DNA from 4 places in the Parendozoicomonas sp. 209JJ7-1 genome. Region 4 is predicted to be linked to each of the others. Evidence: predicted binding sites of a transcription regulator. Region 4 holds the regulator's gene; each other region holds the start of a gene.

Region 1 (5,039 bases), on a different contig from region 4:
CCTTACAGAAGTCAGCGCACGAGCTGCAACAGTCCAAACATTAGGAAATGCAGTTTCAACCGCCGTGGCATTCAACGCTATCGCTGCCAGAATCCAGAACGCACTACCAAAAGCTTCATGCTGACATATCGCTATAAAGCCTGTATTCCTGATGAAAATAAAAGATGACGTGTTCAAAAAGCTGAAAGCGCTTCTGGAACCTTTTGGTATACAACGTTTTTATACCGATGACTGGGGTGCCTGTGAGAGACAACAAGGTGGAATTCGGGGTGGATATTTATGCCAAAACACACATCTAACACACACATTTAACCCACTGCCAAACACGGGACGATGCTGCCCGGACCATTAAAATCCTTTTTTCTGGAACGGAGCACTACTGAATTTTTTGGGAAGTTTGTTATAAAGAATTGAGTGAGCAAGGCCAACCTGTTCACTCACTGACGGCACTGAGAATACAGTCCATATCAAAACCCCGGTACTGCAGATAACGCATCTGCTTGTTCCTGTCCCTGTTATCCACCGGGAAGCTTTCACCAAACTTGCGGATACGGCTCTCTACCGCCAGGGCGTACCAATCGATATCAATAGCCTCAAGGACATCACGAACAAGATCACTGTCCACACCCTTCTGCTGCAGTTCCTGACGGATACGCACTGGGCCATAACCGCGACCGATTCTGACATTGATGAAATTTTCAGCAAAGCGCTTATCGGACAGCAGATGGTCAGCTTCGAGGGTGTCAAGCACGTCTTCAAGGTGCTCGACACTCTCCGCTCTTCCCCGCAGCTTGCCCATCAGCTCTTTTCGGGAGTGCTCACGGCGTGCCAGCAAATCCATGGCTGACCGCCGGAGCAGGGTTTTCTCCTCTGTCATCAGGCCAGGGTCAGTTCTTCATTCTGACCGTCTTCTGTTTCCGCGTCCTGTTCCAGATTCAACAACTGACGACGGATTTCTCCTTCGATTTCAGCGGCGATCTTCGGGTTATCCTTGAGATACTGGGAGGCATTGGACTTGCCCTGGCCGATCTTGTCGCCCTTGTAGGAGTACCAGGCACCGGCCTTGTCCACCAGTTTCAGTTTCACGCCCAGGTCAATCACTTCACCCATATGGTAAATACCCTGACCATAGAGAATCTGGAATTCAGCCTGTTTAAAGGGAGGGGCAACCTTGTTCTTAACCACTTTCACCCGGGTTTCGTTACCGATCACTTCATCCCCCTGCTTGACCGCACCGGTACGACGGATGTCCAGGCGAACAGAGGAGTAAAACTTCAGGGCGTTACCACCGGTGGTGGTTTCCGGGTTACCAAACATAACCCCGATCTTCATACGGATCTGGTTGATGAAAATCACCAGGCAGTTGGCCTGCTTAATAGAGCCGGTCAGCTTACGCAGGGCCTGGCTCATCAGACGTGCCTGCAAGCCCACATGGGAATCACCCATATCGCCTTCGATTTCCGCTTTTGGCACCAAGGCTGCAACCGAGTCGACGATAATTACGTCAACGGCATTAGATCGTACCAGCATATCCGTAATCTCAAGGGCCTGTTCACCGGTATCGGGCTGGGACACATACAGGTCATCAACATTTACCCCCAGCTTGCCGGCGTAGTCCGGGTCAAGGGCGTGTTCTGCATCCACAAAGGCGCAGGTGTTACCGGTTTTCTGGGCTTCGGCAATCAGGCTGAGGGTCAAGGTAGTTTTACCGGATGACTCAGGACCATAAATTTCCACCACACGTCCCTTGGGCAAGCCGCCTATGCCCAAGGCAATATCCAGCTGCAGAGAACCGGTGGAGATAGCAGGAATCGCTTCCCTTTTATGATCCCCCATGCGCATCACCGCACCTTTGCCGAATTGTCGCTCAATCTGGCCCAAGGCTGCTGACAGCGCCTTTTTCTTGTTGTCATCCATTCTCTTTCACCTCACTCGCAATGATCCCGGTTGCTTTTCGATACCCCTGAACCTGTTCGGTTTCGGGGCAAAGATTCAGGTATTATCCGCTGAACTGCTCCGCTTCCTCGATCTTCGGCTGTCAGAACAGTATCAAAACACAAATACTGTATGCATAAACAGTATTAAAACACATCTTCTGAAAAGCGCATAGTTTTCATAGGCATTTTTCAGAAAGGATGTTCAAACCCCATAAAACATCTTACCCCGGCGGGCTTGCCCTGGGGCATACCGGGAATCGGAGAAGTAATGGAAGGAGCAATGCAACAGGCTCCACAGCCTTCCCGGCAAGTCATCCGGCTGCTCACAGACGTATCTCCACTTGAACACATGCACGCACTCAAACACACAAAACGTGCAGTATTGTTATCCTCCGGACAGGTAGCGTCAATCCCAGAAAACCAAGCAAAACCTTGTACGCCAGTGCCCCACAAAGTTCAAGCCCTCCACTGCTGATATTGTCTATGCTTGCGGCCCCGCTTCGGGTTTTACCGGACGGATAAAGGTGCATGAACACGCCCGGATTTGCAGAATCAGGAGAGTCAGCCATGCAAACCAGGTTTCGCTATTGCCAGAAAACCACAGTCTTCTCCCCTGGCAACCTGAAAATTCTGTTACCGCTCCTGATTACCTGTATTCTGGTCTGGATACCCGTCACAGGTTCCTGCAGGGGCAATTCCAGCCCTGCCCCAGAACCGGGATTTGTGCACATAGGCAGCAGCGCAACAGGCAGTTTCCTGGGCATTGGAAAACACATTGTTTTCCTGGAAGGACTTGGACATCAGGAGCTGGCCAGAGTCATCCAGCACAGTACCATAAGCGGGATATTAAGCGGAGGGCTGGAAGGCATCCGGCCCTTTGCCCGCCTGGCCTCCCAGGCCACCATGGGTAATGAGGTGGCAGAGGTCGTGGACCAGTCACTCAATGCGTTGAGCCTACTGCCTCTCCTCTCCTCAAAAATCTCCAATATTCAAAACATATTCAAGGCCGGACTCTGGTATGCAGTACCTTCCCTGTACTCTGAAGGGTATCTACAGTTCAACCAGCTGTTTGGGCAAGAGCCTCCGTCGATGCTCAGTTATTACGCTTTCCATATCGCCAGTATTCTGACCGGCGCATTGTTTGAGCGTATTCATCACTATATAGCTGGAAAAGATACCAGCCAGATTATCTCGTTGACCGGTCCTGCCAGCAGGCACCTTTTCATCAAAACCCGTCTACATGTTGGCAATATCCGGCAGCAGTCCCTGGAAATCCACAGGGTCAAACTGAATAACCAGCCTCCCCCCACAACCGACACGCCTCTGGAACGCCTCGCCCTGGCAATGGATAACGCTAACAGCGATATGCTTCTGTTAATCCCTCAAAGCCTGCCCCAGGGCAACAAACTCAGCCTGGTTATGGCCCTCGACCGGAGCTCCGGTAGCCAGGTGACTGTTCAGGCTGCCAACCTTGACATTAACTTTGGGGAGCACAGATACACCCCCTGGCTGGAAACAAACCTGCTTGATGAGCACTGGTTTTCGGGGAAGCGCTTCAGCTATATCAACAACCGCTATTTGAGTGTTTTCCAGCCGATAATTCTCAACACCATCACCGATTCACTGATCTGTCTGAACAGGCAGGCACTCTGCACAACAGGGCTGGTACTGAACTCTTCCGAGTCTTATAAAATTTATCAGCCCACCCAACAGCCTTACCTTGAAGGAATAATCCCCAAGCTTGTGGACAATGTTAACCACTATTCCCTGGGGTTCTCATTCGCCGGGGATAACCACCTGATTATTCCCGCAAAATTCGCCGCCATAACTTATGGCACTTCCCGGCAGGACGCCTCTTCAATTATCCAGCACTGGATTCCATCCTGGTTAGGCCATTTAACCAGCGCAGAAGTCACCTCAGCGACCCGGAACGTCTTCTATGCTGGTACAAAGAGCCTCCTGCACGGTATGGCCGATGCCTTGGCAATAGATATTCCAAAATACGACATGCTCAGGGACTGGGAAAAGAGGCGGAATCGACGAAACCGCCGGGGCCAGCCCCACCACGCAACACAGGAGCCAACAGCACAGCCAGGGCAAGCTAACCTCCAGCACACAGCCTACCCAGTCAGACAGATTTATCAGCTGACTTCCCCCCTGCCTTACCCGGGAGAAGGTAAAGAGATTCTTGGCCACAGGTACGGACGGACAGCACTGCTACAACAGCATGATTTCAATAGGGGAAAAAATATAGAAGACATCGCAAAGGCCGACGCCAGAAGGAGACATCGCCCCCATGGTTTACAGGATCCGGTTCCCTACGCAACATTTGAAGAGGCCAGGGATTCATTTCTCAAGGAAGAAACTTTCCAGGCACACGAAAGGTTCCAGCACCCTCTTTATGCCGGTGGCCTTGTCGGTGGAATTGAACCCAAAGACGACCATACCCGGCATTGCGGAATATGTTTCGATACTAAAGATGACAATGGCCAGGCCACACTTTTCGGATGCACAGGTGACTGCAACGGTCGCTATCATTTTGGTTGCCTGGACCGATTTTACCGAAATAAACTCAGGGCTATAAAGTTCTCTTCGAGTGCACCACCCCTGGTAGGACTCAAGCTGATGAATATAGATTGCATCTTCTGCAACCGGCCCGGACAACTTAAAGGAGAAGCCCACTGGTTTCATGAACCGGACTATTCACCTGGACGGTATAGATTTTTTTAAAATTTTAGTAACCAGGGCTTGGTTAGGCAGATTCGAGTGAAGTGTTACGGTTTTTTGGATCAGAGCCTCTGCAGTATCTGCTTCACCCGCCAGAGGTTAGTGCTTTGTCGGATAGGGGACGCAGTCCGTTAAAAGTCACACTTCGGGTTTGATGGTTACAGTTACACCTTATTCAGAAAAACTCTGGCCCTGGTCACCACTCTGCCAGACCATTCCCAGAGATTTTTCGTCCTGGATTTTCCGCCAGGGAAAATCCTGATCTTTCTGAATTTCATAAAGATGCTGAATCATGACCTGAAGGGCCGTACGCATACTGCCATCCACCGGGCCATTACACCGGAAGAAGTCTTCCCCCAGCTGATACCCCTTTTT
Region 2 (5,039 bases), on a different contig from region 4:
AGTAAACGCCGGTGACACCGCCGGTTCCGATGGTGACAAACTGCTGGCTTGCGGGAGCAGCAGATGTGCTAAGGGTTGCTGCGGCAAGGCCGGCGCCAAAAACGGCAAATGAAATTTTTTTCAGTAAAGACATAAATGTCCCCCGATTTTGATGATTATTGTTCTTCCCGATTCACCCTTTAATCCGAACCTGATGGTGCTTTATCAGGTTCGGATGTCCCTCATGCCACAGATTGAGCCGGGAAGCTCTGAGAGTTGTCTCTTTATTTGTCTGGCGAAGAACGGGCAGTAAAGGCGTGCCGAAAACAGAAAATTCTTCGCTAATTTATCGCAGGCCTTATATGACCCGTTTACGAATCCTAACATGGAGGGGGTTGGCTAAGTGAAGTTTTCCTTAACAGAACATTTTAAGATGTCTGAAAAGCGGGCGGGATTATGGTGGGGTTATTGGTTTTTGTCCGCAAACTCTGCCAATTATCACATGTGCAGCCACACACAGGATGCTGGTGCAAGGGTAAACCCTCCCGACCGGGTAATAACACGAGTTTTTTCTGAAATATTGGTGAATGTCAGCTTAACCGCAGCATTTTTTGAATTTCTTGCCACTGCCACAGGGGCAGGGATCATTCCGGCCAACACTTTTTGCTGAACGGGCGGGTATGGTCGGATCGACAAAGTACCAGCGTTCATTTTCCTTAACAAATTTTGACCTCTCCCGGTGTTCTTTCTCTTCTTTCACGGGAGGAAGCAGGAATCGGGCGGAAAATTCTACCTCTCCCTGCAGGTCACTTTCCTGTCCGGCCAGGGTGTCCAGAATCTCCAGGGATTGCCATTGGGTACGGTTTGCCCAGTCCTGCATTTCCTGTTTGTTCAGGCCGGATTGTTGTTTGCTCCAAGTGGTGTCATACAGGTAATCGATAAGACCCAGAGACCAGGCGCAGTAGCGGGAGCGCATAAGTTGTTCCGCCGTTGCCGCATAGGCCCTCTCTTCGTGAAGGGGTTGGCAGCAGCCGGCATAGGCTTTTTTGGTACCGCAGGGGCAGGGTGCGATGGCATCGAAAGTGTTGTCGGAGGAAGTCGGCTTTGTCATCATTTGATTGTAACAGGGGTAAGGAAAAAGTGGGCAGCGTTGCAATGATGAAATATGTTCTGATAATTGGGCGGCTGCTGACGCTGCTGTTCTGGACAGCGGTGATTACGTCACTGTTTATGGTCTGGCCGGAACCCCTGGGTACGGTGATTCCCGGTATTGGCGCGCTGGTTCTGGTGGCTCACGGTCTTGAGGCTCTGCTCTGGCGAAACAGGATTCGTCAGGTTTCAGAGAATATGACCGTTGATGTTATTCAGGTGCTGATTTTCGGGGCTTTCCATATGTATGCCCTCCATGGCAGGGAAAATTCAGGGAACTCTTAGCGCCTGTTCACTGGCTAAGAGTTTAAATCTGCTCAAGCCATTCCAGTACTTTTTCGGCCTCTACGTTGACCGCTACATCCACAGAAGGGCACCCTGCCCAGGGATTGTGGCAGTAGTTGAGAGAATCCTCTTTGTGCATGATCATCTTTCCCCGATAAAGGTCATCACATAAAACCCTGAGCTGGCCTTTTTCCGTTTCAAACCACTCTGGATGAAGGGCACAGGCAATGGCGGAAGAGTCGTGGATGTGGCATCCGTTTATATCGTAGTGATCCTGGTAAAACTCCAGGTAGTGCCGGGTAATGTCATGGAGGAATTTTCCAGAATCCGGATGGCGCTGCTCCAGCCGCTGGAAATAACCCGGTGGTGAGATGATCTGGTGAGTGACATCAAGTCCGACGACAGTGACCGGCCAGTGGGCGGCAAATACCTGGTCTGCGGCATGAGGATCGCAATAAATATTGGTTTCCGCAGCCGCTGAAATATTGCCTGGTACATGCAGGTTGCCACCCATCAGCACCACTTTTTTTATTTTGTCGGCAGTATTCGGGTCCAGCGCCAGTGCCAGGGCAATATTGGTTAAGGGGCCAATAGAAACCAGGGTGATTTCTCCCGGATACTGTCTGGCCATATCTACAATTAACTGTGATGCACTGATGGTTTCTGGCTGGCGTTTCACTTTGGGCTGGGGAATATTGCCCAAACCATTTTTTCCATGGGCAAAGGCTGGAAAACCTCTGGATGGCAAGAGAAGAGGTTTGTGGGAACCCCGGTAAACGGGAATATCTCTGCCATGAACCTCCAGAATGCGCAGGGCGTTTTCTGTAGTCTGATCGACAGAGGCATTGCCGTAAACCGTGGTCAGGGCCAGAACATCGAGTTCTGGGGAAGACAGAGCACAGGCTATGGCCAAGGTGTCATCAATGCCGGGGTCTGTATCGATAATCAGTTTTTCAGTCATGAAGCTGTGACATTATCGAGGGATGAAAAGGCTTCTGGAAAGGAAGTGTGAATCGGAATTGAAAAAAGTACAGAATACCGGTAAAGAATTTGTTTTCGTAACTACTGCATACCCATACAGTGACGGTATACTGGTGGAGATATTTTTCTTGCGGTTTTTCCTATGTCTCAATTGGCTCCGGCACTGCGCCAGACAATCCAGAAAGCCTACAGCCAGTTTCTTGATAAAAGAGAGCTGAAGCCCCGTCTTGGACAGAAAATCATGATCGCCGAAATCGCTAAAACGATTGGCGTGATTGATATGGACGACGATGGTAAGCGTACCTCCGACCCGGCGGTATGTGTGGTGGAAGCGGGAACTGGCACGGGAAAAACCGTGGGCTACACCCTTGCGGGTATTCCTCTGGCTCAGAATGCCGGCAAAACTCTGGTTATTGCGACAGCAACTGTGGCTCTGCAGGAGCAGATTCTGAATAAAGACCTGCCGGATATCAGCCATAACAGCGGCCTGAAGTTTACCGTAGCACTGGCCAAGGGCCGCAGGCGTTATCTGTGCGTACAGAAACTGGATACTTTGTTGCAAAGTTCCAGTGCAAATTCCGCTACGGCCCAATTGTTTGCCGAGGAAGGTTTCAGTATAGACCTGAACGAAGACTCAACCCGGGTCTATGAAACCATGGTTTCACGGCTGGCATCGGGAGCCTGGGACGGTGACCGGGACAGCTGGGCAGATAGTATTGATGATATGGACTGGCTGGCACTGACGTCTACCCACGCCCAGTGTACCGGCCCCAAGTGTCCGCACTTTAATGGTTGCCCGTTTTATAAGGCGCGGGCATCCCTGGATAAGGTTGATGTTATTGTCACTAACCATGATCTGGTTCTCTCTGATCTGCTGCTGGGTGGTGGTGCTATTCTGCCGCCGCCGAAAGACTGCCTGTATGTGTTTGATGAAGGCCACCACCTGCCGGACAAAGCTATCAGCCATTTTTCCCATGACACCCGCCTTAATGACACAGGTCGATGGCTGGAGCAGGCCGGAAAACTTCTGGGCAGAATTCTGGGTTCCCACGCTTTGCCGGGAAAAATCGGCGAATGGTTTGAACAGCTGGAAAGGCGCTTTGGTGAGCTGAAGGAAGAGCAGGTTCATATTCGGGAAGCACTTTTGCAGATTGCTGGCTTTCACAAGGCTGGTGAAAGTGTCCGGGAAAGGACCCGTGAAAGTGAGAGTGGCCGAACCCTGGTATATCGTTTGCCCGGCGGTGTGGTGCCGGATCATATTCGGGAAATGGCAGCAAAAATGAAAGCCGGATTCAGTGCTGCCGCAGATCTGGCCGACAGGGTTGTCAGCGAATTAAAAAGTGCCCTTGATGGTGAAGTGCCGGGCGTTGACAGGTTGCAGGCGGAACAGATTCTTCCCTCCGTAGGATCATTGCTCACCCGATTGCAGGGTAATCATGATTTGTGGATGTCCTGGAGTCGTCCTGATGGTGAAGGCGAACCACCCGCCGCACGGTGGATTGAATGGCGGGAACATAACGGGCATCAGGATATTACTGTAGCCAGTAGCCTGATTCTGGCAGGGGGCCTGTTGCGACAGTATCTGTGGAATACCGCCTGGGGCGCGGTGGTAACATCCGCCACGCTAACAGCGCTGGGTAAATTTGACCGCTACCGTATTCGTTCCGGGGTTCCTTCCGACAGTCCCTGTGAAAGTGTGCCCAGCCCGTTCCGTCACGCGGAAGCTGGTACTCTGGTGATTCCTTCGATGAACAGTGACCCGGGCCGGGCTGACCAGCACACCGATGAATTGATTGAAATGCTTCCGGAGATGCTGGCGCTCAATCGAGGGACTCTGGTGCTGTTTTCATCTCGTCGGCAGATGAAAGATGTGTTCTTTGGCGTAGACCGGGAGCTGCGGGAAAAAATCCTGATACAGGATGATTACAGCAAGCAGGAACTGTTGCGCCTGCACCGGGAACGTATTGATGCCGGCAAGGAGAGCGCTATCTTTGGTCTGGCCAGTCTGGCCGAAGGCATTGACCTGCCCGGGGAGTACTGTGAACACGTAGTGATCGCCAAAATTCCCTTTGCTGTACCCGATGACCCGGTAGAAGCCTCCCTGGCAGAGTGGGTTGAGGCTCGAGGAGGCAATCCGTTTATGGATATATCTGTGCCAGATGCTGCTATACGACTAGTGCAGTCCAGTGGCCGTTTACTTCGTACTGAGCAGGATACCGGCCGAATTACCATCCTTGACAGGCGTCTGGTGACCCGTCGTTATGGTCAGGCTCTTCTGAACTCTCTTCCGCCTTATCAGCGGCAGATTGCCTGATAAACGTTCTTAAAAGCAGCAGGCCTGATCCGGACTCCCCTGAATCAGGCTTGCGTAAAATTGACATGCTCAAGTCAGAACCATATTAATTAATCTTTGGTTGCCGACCCACGAAAGCAAGGCAGCGCTCTCCATAGAGAATCCGTAGAGAAGGTGCCCCTCCGCTTGTTGTAAGGGGGCGGGGGGTCCACGGGCTGATAATCAGCACTTGGATAGATAGTCTTTTGGACAACTGCCTGAACAGGCAGCTCGGAGAACTGAAGCCAGCCGCTATTGGCTTTCTGGGCGTTTATAGCTGTCAGTCCCAGGCTTGCTGGCTGATCAGGCCAGG
Region 3 (5,039 bases), on a different contig from region 4:
CAGCACCGGGGTGAGATTAATGGCTAACAGTTTCTTATCGCTGGGCGCGGATTCATTTATCAAATCTCCACCATGGCCAGGGTCAAGAATACTATGGACAGCGCCCATAATTCGCATTTGCAGGTCTTTGACAAGGAGTACCCGTTCAGCCGGTGATGCGCTGGGATAAATATGTTTGGTTTGAAAGTGGGTGTTCAGGTAATGCCATTGCATCAGCAGATGTTTGAACAGAGTGTTATTAATCTGTGGGGAAACCTCTGCACTGTTCAAATAGGCGTCTCTATCCGCCTGTTGATCTGCGTAGGTTTGCAGGTGATCAATAATGCCTTCCCGGTAACTCTGTGGCAGGTTGGGGCTGAGGGTGTTATTCGGATCATAAAATTCACTGCCATAAACATGACAGGACATGACTGCGATGATTGTAAGCAGGCGCAGAGATTTTCGGGGCAGAACTTTAAATAGACTCGTCCAGCCAAATAAAGGAATTAAGTACTTCATAAATTATTCCTCTGCAAATCTCTCGACAGTCTCTTAGACAAAAGGCAGAAAGGTCCGTTGGTAACAAAAGTGTCAGGCGATATCCGCTACGGGGGCTGTACGGGTAATCATTTCCCGGGCATGGGCCAGGGTCTGGTCGGTAATTTCCAGGCCACCGAGCATACGGGCTACTTCCCGGATGCGTTTGTCCCCTTCTAAAGAAGTCAGACTGGTACTGGTGCTGTTTTTTCCCAGTTTCTTGCTGACATAGAGGTGAGTATGCCCCTGGGAAGCAACTTGCGGCTGGTGGGTTACACAGAGAACCTGGCCCTGGTCACCCAGTTCCCGCAGCAATCGGCCAACGATTTCCGCCGTGCCGCCGCCAATGCCTACATCCACTTCATCAAATACCAGTGTTGAAATACCGGAGGTGTGGGCGGTAATGACCTGTATGGCAAGGCTGATACGGGACAGTTCACCGCCGGAAGCTACTTTGTCCATGGGGCGTGGCGGCATGCCAGGGTTGGTGCTGACCAGAAACCGGATATCTTCCATGCCCAGGGGGCGTGGTTTACCGGGAACAGCCGTCAGTTCAACAATAAATTTACCAGCGGGCATGCCCAGGTCGTGAATATGTTTGCTGACCGCTTTGTTCAGTTTGCCCGCGCCTTTGGTGCGTTTGACTGTGAGTGAGGCTGACAGCTTTTGATAGTTGGCTTCCAGCTCAGCAAGTTTGTTATCCAGCTCATCCAGCTTCTCATCGCTGCATTGAAGGCTTTCCAGTTCCTGCTGCAGTTCAGCGTGAAAAACGTGGAGGTTTTCAGCGGGTGTGTGATGTTTACGGGCCAGGGTGTAAGCAGCGGAGAGTCGGCTGGTGATTTCTTCAAGCCGGGCCGGGTCGGCTTCAAAGTTATCCACAAACTGGTTGATTTCCCCGACGGCCTCTTCTACCTGAATCTGGGCGGTAGCCAGAAGGTCTATCGTGTTTCTTATGGCCGGTGTATCCAGGCCCAGGTCGGTCAGTAGCTGCTGGCTGAGGGAGAGGCCGTGGAGCAGATTGCCGTTATCGTTTTCTGAGCAGAGGTTCAGCACCTGCTGGCAGGCCTGCAGGCTGGCTTCAGTGCTGTTCAGCTGCTTCTGTTCCTGCTCCAGACTTTCAATTTCCCCTTCGGAAATACCCAGTTGGTCCAACTCTTCAACCTGATACTGCAGAAGTTGCTGGCGGGCGTCCTGTGCCTGGCCTCGGTTGCGCAGGGTCTCTATCTGTTCCTTCAGATTGCGCCAGTGTTTCCAGCTTTTGGCTATCTGACTGGCGAGCTTGCCACAGCCAGCGTATTCATCCAATAGACGCTGGTGGGTAGCCGACCGCAGCAGGGACTGGTGTTCGTGCTGGGCGTGGATATCAACAAGCAGCTCGCCTAACTGCTTTAACTCATTCAGAGGAGAAGGTGTGCCGTTTATATAGCCCCGGCTGCGGCCCTCTTTGGTGATGGTGCGTCGGAGAATGCAGTCATTATCGGCTTCCAGTTCACGTTCTTCGAGCCATTTTCTGGCTTCCGGCAGTTTGGAAATATCGAATGTGGCTCTGATATCGGCCCGTTCACAGCCGGTACGCACGCAGTCACCATTGGTGCGGGTACCGATGGTGAGTGAGAGGGCGTCGAGCATTATGGATTTACCCGCACCGGTTTCCCCGGTGATTACAGCCATGCCTCTGGGAATTTCCAGATCAAGCTGATCGACGATGGCAAAGTGACGAATCGAGAGATGTGTCAGCATGGAATCGGTTCCGGCCAGAATCCTGTTTATTTATACAGTAATATTCAAGAGCGCCAAGTTCAATGGTCTGTGGTGATTTTCCTGTGAAGAAAATGATTTTCGGCATCCCTTGAATATGGCCGGAGCATCCCCATATTAAGCGGCAATATCGTATATCTGGACTGCTGCGGAGTTGAAGGATGACTGAGGAACAGAACAAGCCTGAAGATCAGGTTGAAGAAACAGTGGTAGCTGAAGACGCTGCGAAAGAGGCTGTTGAGACAGAAGCTGCTGAGATGGAAGGTCTTGAAGGCGAGTTTATTGATGAAAGCAGTTCCCTGGATGCCCTGCAGGACGAGCTGAACCGTGCCCAGCACGATCTGGCGAAAGCCCAGGAACAGGCCCTGCGCGCTGTGGCTGAAGCGCAGAACGTAAAGCGTCGCGCCCAGCAGGATGTGGAAAAGGCCCACAAATTTGGCCTGGATAAATTTGTTGAGTCCCTGCTGCCGGTTGTAGACAGCCTTGAGAATGGTCTGAAAAGCGTGGAAGCCAGTGATGGTGAACACGATGCCATGCGTGAAGGCATGGAACTGACCCTCAAGCTGTTCCTTGATACCCTGGCCAGGTTCCAGGTTGAGCAGCTCAACCCCGTGGGCGAACCCCTGGACCCGAATTTCCACCAGGCCATGACCATGGTTCCCAACCCTGATATGGAACCCAATACGGTAATGGATGTGGTTCAGAAGGGTTACACCCTCCACGGACGGGTGATTCGTCCGGCCATGGTTGTTGTGGCTAAAGCGCCCTGAAGCTCTCCGGAAGCTAAAAAATTGCCCGTTACATCAGAAGGTGTAATGGGCAATTTTTTATCAGGTCTTCAGGATAGGGCAGGCGTGTTAAGCGCTTTACACTTAACGGCAATGATTTTGATAGATCCTTTCAGCTATGTGTACTTCACCGACTGTCATGAGCTTTTCATACAGGTTTTTGAAGGTGATAAGGGGAGAGTTCCAATCGTTATTCGGGTTTGTATTATCTGCCCAGGAGAGCCATTTGGAGAGTATTTCCCATATACACCTATTAGTGTCTCCCCTTTGTTCTTGGGCGATTATACTGAGTGTGGACGGGTTCAAGCCAAGTGCTGAACCAAGCTCTCTCCAGTGTTCAACTCCTTTGCAGCTGGAATAGACCTTACTGAAGTCGTTCAGGCGGAGAGTTTGGCGTGCTGTTCTGCTAAAGCGTCTTGATACAGGCATCACTTGAGAGGTGGAAGGTATCTCTCTGGATACTTCCGAGAGTGGCGTATCGGACAAAGAATATTTCTCCATGCGATGGACAGCCAGGGTAGCCAGCATTTCCCTGGCGTGATCTGAGTCGTCTCGTTGTCTCAGGTCATTCCAGCGGGTTTTTACTTTAGCCTCGATGCTTTTTCTGACATGGCCTTCTGTCAGTAATCCGTTTTCTTCTAACTCTGATGCCAGGTCTTTCCATAAAAAGGCGTAAAGAAGCTCACCCGGACTATAGCCAAGATCTTGCCAGATACGGTGTAACGCCTGGAGGTTATTGGGTCTCGGTGGATTGGTATACAGCTGCTCTCGTATACGTTCACTTTCAGCTTTATCGACTTCTCGTCCCGCAGCCAGGGCAAGAAAACTGATAAGTGAGAGATCAATAGGGTTTCGGACTTTTTTACCCATGATGTCAGTTTCAAAAATACCCTCATGTATTAAGTCGCAGAGTGTTATCAGGTTTTCCTCTGTTGGCGGATCAGCCTTGACGAGGGTGAGAGAAGGGGGGTGGTACTCTGCTGGTAAAGTAAGCATTTCACGTCTCAGGTCCGCCTTAAAATCGAGTTTTTCTAAATAAGGGTGCTTGCTTGCTGTATCGAGAATGGCAGCTATCAGAGTTATTTTTATTTGATTTCTTGCGGCTGTGCTTTTTTCCGTGCTCTGGGCTTCGCAGGCTGCCTGCAGGGCTGCCAGTCGATTTGCCCGGCCATCCTGGCCATCCATAGCGTCAATAAAGATGCGTGGGTATACGCCATGAATTTCCAGATACTTTTGCAGGGGTTGCCAGGGGAAGGCCTCATGCAGGTTTGATTTGAGCCACTCAATAATGGCAGAGGTTTTTCTGTCCAGCTCAGCTTCAGCGAATTGAGCTGCAGCCGCCACTGTATTAACTTCTCTATGACCTATGAGTGTGGTGGTTATCTGAGGAGGCTGTAAATACGACGGCAGGTGAACTCTTCTTTTCTTCTGCTCACTTTTGGGCTCATCCGTTTTCATCTCGTGATCAGAATCCGAACGGAAAAGTTGTTGTGATTGCCCTGCTGTGAATGAAAGGGGAATGGTGTGTCTGTGTGCCATGGCTGGTATCTCCTCTGTCGTGGGGTATATGACAGGTATCCATGGCGGGAAGTGCTGTTGTTTTGTTATTTGGTCAGCGATGCTTGCCTGATTGTTTTCCATAGAAAAGCCGGACTCAGGTCCGGCTTTCGATTGGTAAATACTGCTGCAGAGTGGGACTGTCTTAGATATTGGTAAAGCGCATAGCGGCAACATCATGGCCACTCTGGGCGGAACCAACAATTGACTGCTGGGCCTCCTCCAGTTGGGCAATGACTTTATCCATCTCTTTTTCCTGTTCATTCATAATCATGGCCATTTCATTCAGCCAGCGATTATCCTGAATGCTGCTGTCATCACTCGCCAGAGTCGATTCGTCTGGCACAAGTGTGTCTGTATTATCAGGGTTCATGGCCACGTCCGTCTGGGATGCTGTATCGCCAGCGGGTATCTGGTCGG
Region 4 (5,039 bases):
ACACCCAGGGAGTTATTGCAGACAAGCGTTAAATCACAGCCCGCCTGCAGGGCCTTCAGAACCCGTTCCGGCACATCGCCACCTATTTTAGCGCCAGCCATACTCAGACAGTCACTGATAATCGCGCCCTGGAAACCCAGCTTTCTCCGCAGAACTGCCTGCAACCAGTAACGGGAAAAACCAACAACCTGTTCATCTAAGGCAGGAAAACGGATATGGGCCGGCATAATTCCCTGGATACCATAATCAACAAGCTTCCGGAAAGGCAGCAGATCATCCTGAAGCTCTCTTTTTGAACGCTTATCCACCGGAAGAGCGATATGGGAATCAACACCCACACCACCATGCCCCGGGAAATGCTTGCCGACACAAGCCATACCGGCCTCACCTGCCCCCTCAACAAAACTCTGGGCCAACAAGGAAATAGCTTCCGGATCAGAAGAGAAGCTACGGTTGCCAACAACACGGCTGATACCCCTATCAAGATCAAGCACCGGAGACAGGCCAATATCAATTCCCACTGCCAGAAGCTCTGTGGCCAACAGCCAGCCTGCGTCGTATGCCAGGCCCAGAGCCTGTTCCGGCTGACTTCGCCATAAACGACCAATCTGCCCCATGGCGGGCATTGGGGTAAAGCCATCCTCTTTAAATCTTTGAACTCGCCCTCCTTCCTGGTCAGTCATTACCAGCAAAGACGGATTCAGCCCACGAATGGCTTTAACAAGATCAGTAAGCTGAGAACAACTTTTAAAGTTTCGGGAAAAGAGAATGATCCCGGCAACGGCAGGATGAACGAGCCTGCTCTGTTCGTCAGGGGTTATATGGGTACCGGCAATATCCATAATCAGAAAACCCTGTACCTGGGGTGATACAGTGACCTCGGGCATAACAACTCCGTTGTTGTCCTTCAGAAGAAAAGGAACAAACTCAGGGAAGAATGTTGACGATCATTCCGTGGCAGGTCAATGGGAAAAGCTCAACAAGGTCATCGCAATTCATGCGAATACAACCATGGGAGAGAGGAACACTTAAGGGTTCAGAGTCTGGTGTTCCGTGAATATAGATATAACGGCCCATCGTATCCACATCACCCAGCCGGTTAAATCCAGGTTCCAGACCACTGAGCCAGAGAATACGACCAAGAATCCAGTCACGGGCGGGGTACTGTTCATACAGCTCAGGTGTCCAGCATTCGCCGGTAAAACGCCGTCCACGGAAAACAGCCCTGGATGGGCATCCTTCGCCAATGCGAGCACGAATACTGTGTCGTCCTAGGGGGGTCTGATAGCTGCCTGTTTTTTGCCCCGCTCCCTTAAGAGCCGTTGATACCGGCCACTCCCGTACAGTACTTCCGGCATCCAGCACCAGTGTCTGTTTGCTGATATCAACGATAATCGACACAACATCCCCTTCAGGTGGTCAGCTCCGAACTGATACCGGACACCAGGAATCGGGACAGTCGCTGCAGGCCATTCTCAATACTCATGGTCTGGCCATATTCCGCTTCACTGATAGCATTCAAAGTATCAAAGTCCGACATAGTGAAAATCACCGAACCCATCATAAAGTTAATTCGCCAGCCCAACTCAAACATAGGCAAATCCGGCGCAGCCTGCATAATCAGTTTAAAATAGCGGGAAAATATATGGCCATAGACTTCTTTTAAATGACGGCGCAAATGCCCCTGAGTCTGAGCATAGGCCAGCGCGAGCAGGCGCATAAAAACCTTCAGGTCATTATCGCCACGGGGCTTCACCCGCAGAATTTCATCAAAAAGCATACGAATCAGCTGTTCAACATCCGGTTGCATGCCAGAAGCTTCCAACTCATCAATAGATTTCTTCAGACCCTCGGCAAAAGGGTCGAGGAAACGGGTAAAAACAGCTTGAATGAGAACTTTCTTGGAACCAAAGTGGTAATTGACTGCAGCCAGATTGACACCTGCCCGGCTTGTTATTGTTCTTAGAGATGTTTCAGAAAACCCCTTCTCGGCAAAAAGGGATTCTGCCACATCAAGTATCCGTTCTACTGTATCTGACTGTGCCATTGACTCACCAAACTCCAGGCCGAAACGCCTGTTTTAAACAATTGTTTGGCTTAAGCATGCATCCTGTCAAGTTTTCTCGTCCCTCCTTATATAGAGCAAAAGTTGTCACCGGAATACTTGCGGGCAAAAACAAACTGTATATAATCACAGTTACTGTATAAAAACACAGATTCATTCTCGTATGGATAGCCCCATGACCAGTACACCGATCAAGCTGACCCCGAGACAGTCCGAGATTCTGGCTTTTATCAAGTCTCATATAAATGACACAGGCTTTCCTCCTACTCGTGCAGAGATTGCACGCCAGCTGGGCTTTCGTTCGCCCAATGCCGCAGAAGACCACCTCAAGGCCCTCGCCAGGAAAGGTGCCATTGAGATTATTCCCGGCACCTCACGGGGTATTCGTATTCCTACAACCGAAGAACCTGAACCGGCATATGGCCTTCCCATTATCGGCCAGGTCGCAGCCGGCTCCCCTATTCTTGCCCTGGAACATATTGAGACCCACTGCCAGCTCCCGCCAGACTTTTTCAACCCAAAGGCAGACTACCTGCTGCGTGTTAAAGGTATGAGCATGAAGGATATCGGCATTCTGGATGGTGACCTGCTAGCCGTCCACAAAACCACAGACGTCCACAATGGTCAGATAGTTGTAGCCCGGCTGGATGAGGAAGTAACGGTGAAACGGTTTGAACGCAAAAAAAATATCGTCTGGCTGCATGCGGAAAACGAAGAGTTCGCTCCTATCAAAGTCGATCTCAACCACGACCACCTGGAAATAGAAGGCCTGAGTGTCGGTGTTATTCGCCACTGAGCCAATCCTAAATCAGCCATAAGGACAACATCATGCAGACCCAGCCCTTGGCTTTAGACTGGACCGAAGAGAGTCAAACAATACAAAGCAGAGAGTACACTGCTGTTACTGAAGAACGTATCAGTGAGGTGATTCTCCCTTCACTGGGCTTCTCCCTGTCAGCCCTGGTGGCTCCCATGCTGACACAACTCAGTCGTGGCGAAGACCAGCGCTGGCTGACCATGATCTGCAGCTCCGCCCAGGCCAGGGATTTCGGCCAATGGCTGAAGACAACAGGGGTCAGTATCAACAACCTGCTGCTGTTGTCAGCCCCCAATGACGAAGAGTGCCAGGCCCTGAGCAGACGGGTGCTGTCTACTGGCAACAGCCATACCGTTGTCAGCTGGGTTAAGACCATGACTGCGGAAACTCTGGATAATCTGGAAGAAGCTGCCAGTCAGGGAAATAGCGCTGGCGTTATTATCCGTCAGCGCAAGGGATAACAGAAAAATAAATATCGCTCACCACTCCTGAAGCTGGCCACGAATCTCCTGCACCAGCTCTTGCAGTGCTTTCAAACAGAGAAACTCCTCACCGCGGCACGATGGTTGAGCAATTCCTTCAACTGAAACAGCAATAATATTCGACGACTGGGGTCGAACCGGCTCCACGCTTATTCCTGAGGGATCGGAAAAATGTGACGTTTGACGATAGTCTTCCAGAACCCCTGCAAGCCAGCCACTCTCTGCCTGATTACGGATCTGCTGAATTCCGCCGGAGAACAAACTTCTCTGTCGCAGCAAAGCTTCCGCTTCCTCCAGGGAAACCGGGCGATCAGTCCTCACCTGACTGCTTTCCAGCACTTCAGACACCAGCCCACAAAGCGCCCCATACATATGAAACAGGAATCCCTGCCGCAAACCTTCCCTTCCCGGTTCCTGGGCATCCCCGACCATTTGCCACAGAGTGCGGGCCATCAGCAATTTTCTATTGGTGTACTGGCTGTATTGTTCTGACATAGAGTCAATCTTACTACTGTCTGCCGGCAGACAGGGTACACGGTCTTTCCAGGGAAAACAAAGAGTCGAAATAATATTAGATACAAAAGAAAACGGCTGCGGAATCAAAGCACTACAGCCGTTTTCTCGATCACAGAATGATCTGTTTATTTTTTCTTTCGCTTATCCCGAATATCCCAGGCACCATCCACATAAAAGGCCTGCCAGCCACTGGCCTTACCATCAACCTCAGTCATCAGATACTGCTGTTTGGTTTTACGGCTGTATCGGATCATGGAAGGATTGCTATCAGGATCTTCCACCGGTCCGGTCATCAAGAAGTGGTACTTCTTATCGATCTCTTCCTTGTGGGGCAGCAACTCTTTCAGCAGCGGCGCACGGGTTTCCCGGTTGCGGGGGAACTGGCTGGCTGCCAGAAACAGTCCGGACGCACCGTCCCGCAGGATATAATGATCTTCCACCTTCAAACACTTGAGTTCCGGCATAGGCACCGGATCCATCTTCGGAGGCGCGGCTTCACCACTCTTCAGCAGCTTGCGGGTATTCTTACAATCTTCACCGGTACAGCCAAAGTACTTGCCGAAACGACCAGACTTCAGCTGCATCTCTGCACCACACTTATCACACTCAATCACGGGGCCTTCATAACCCTTGATCTTGAACTGGCCCTCTTCAATTTCATGGCCAGAGCAGTCCGGATTATTACCACAGATATGCAGCTTGCGGGTTTCATCCAGCAGGTAGCTTTCCATGGCGGTGCCACAGATGGCGCAGCGATGCATAGCCCGCAGGGCATTCACTTCCGCATTTTCATCATCGGAATTAATCGCCTCATCACCGGACACCAGGTTCATGGTCTTCTTGCAGCGCTCTTTCGGCGGCAGTGCATAACCGGAACATCCCAGGAACACGCCTGTGCTGGCGGTACGAATCTGCATGGGACGACCACAGTCAGTACAGGGAATATCAGTCATTACCGGCTCATTGGCCCGCATGCCCCCTTCCGGCTGCTCCGCATGCTCAAGACGACTGTTGAAGTCCTTGTAAAAACCGTTCAGCAGCTCCTTCCAGTCGGAACCGCCATTGGCCACCTCATCCAGATTCTCTTCCATACGGGCAGTAAAGCTGTAATCCAGTAGATCATGGAAGTTCTCCACCAGTCTGTCGGTGACAATATCAC

Evidence for each region. The regulator LexA, encoded in region 4, represses DNA repair genes until DNA is damaged. The targets are predictions, from matches to a motif close to TACTGTNTANNTANACAGTA.
Region 1: the regulator LexA is predicted to act here: its motif matches at 2,062-2,081, upstream of recA (recombinase RecA).
Region 2: the regulator LexA is predicted to act here: its motif matches at 2,477-2,496, upstream of dinG (ATP-dependent DNA helicase DinG).
Region 3: the regulator LexA is predicted to act here: its motif matches at 2,277-2,296, upstream of recN (DNA repair protein RecN).

The regions. Positions count from the first base shown of each region.
Region 1 is NZ_JBYVJU010000001.1:213,137-218,175, forward strand. Features, by position in the region: gene ACY2RQ_RS00960 (regulatory protein RecX) at 434-877, opposite strand; gene recA (recombinase RecA) at 877-1,917, opposite strand; partial or broken gene ACY2RQ_RS00970 (YkgJ family cysteine cluster protein) at 2,154-2,252, opposite strand; gene ACY2RQ_RS00975 (FYVE zinc finger domain-containing protein) at 2,505-4,667, shown strand; gene ACY2RQ_RS00980 (hypothetical protein) at 4,836-5,039, opposite strand, start outside.
Region 2 is NZ_JBYVJU010000019.1:72,647-77,685, forward strand. Features, by position in the region: gene ACY2RQ_RS17030 (TAXI family TRAP transporter solute-binding subunit) at 1-133, opposite strand, end outside; gene ACY2RQ_RS17035 (YchJ family protein) at 575-1,093, opposite strand; gene ACY2RQ_RS17040 (DUF1145 domain-containing protein) at 1,120-1,413, shown strand; gene ACY2RQ_RS17045 (nucleoside hydrolase) at 1,436-2,374, opposite strand; gene dinG (ATP-dependent DNA helicase DinG) at 2,537-4,708, shown strand; gene ACY2RQ_RS17055 (hypothetical protein) at 4,798-5,039, opposite strand, start outside.
Region 3 is NZ_JBYVJU010000014.1:22,254-27,292, forward strand. Features, by position in the region: gene ACY2RQ_RS14305 (hypothetical protein) at 1-498, opposite strand, end outside; gene recN (DNA repair protein RecN) at 571-2,256, opposite strand; gene grpE (nucleotide exchange factor GrpE) at 2,436-3,044, shown strand; gene ACY2RQ_RS14320 (death domain-containing protein) at 3,147-4,703, opposite strand; gene ACY2RQ_RS14325 (hypothetical protein) at 4,765-5,039, opposite strand, start outside.
Region 4 is NZ_JBYVJU010000012.1:101,890-106,928, reverse strand. Features, by position in the region: gene nagZ (beta-N-acetylhexosaminidase) at 1-887, opposite strand, end outside; gene ACY2RQ_RS13220 (L,D-transpeptidase family protein) at 928-1,401, opposite strand; gene ACY2RQ_RS13215 (TetR/AcrR family transcriptional regulator) at 1,412-2,047, opposite strand; gene lexA (transcriptional repressor LexA) at 2,241-2,861, shown strand; gene ACY2RQ_RS13205 (SulA-like leucine-rich domain-containing protein) at 2,894-3,343, shown strand; gene ACY2RQ_RS13200 (DUF6586 family protein) at 3,362-3,859, opposite strand; gene topA (type I DNA topoisomerase) at 4,006-5,039, opposite strand, start outside.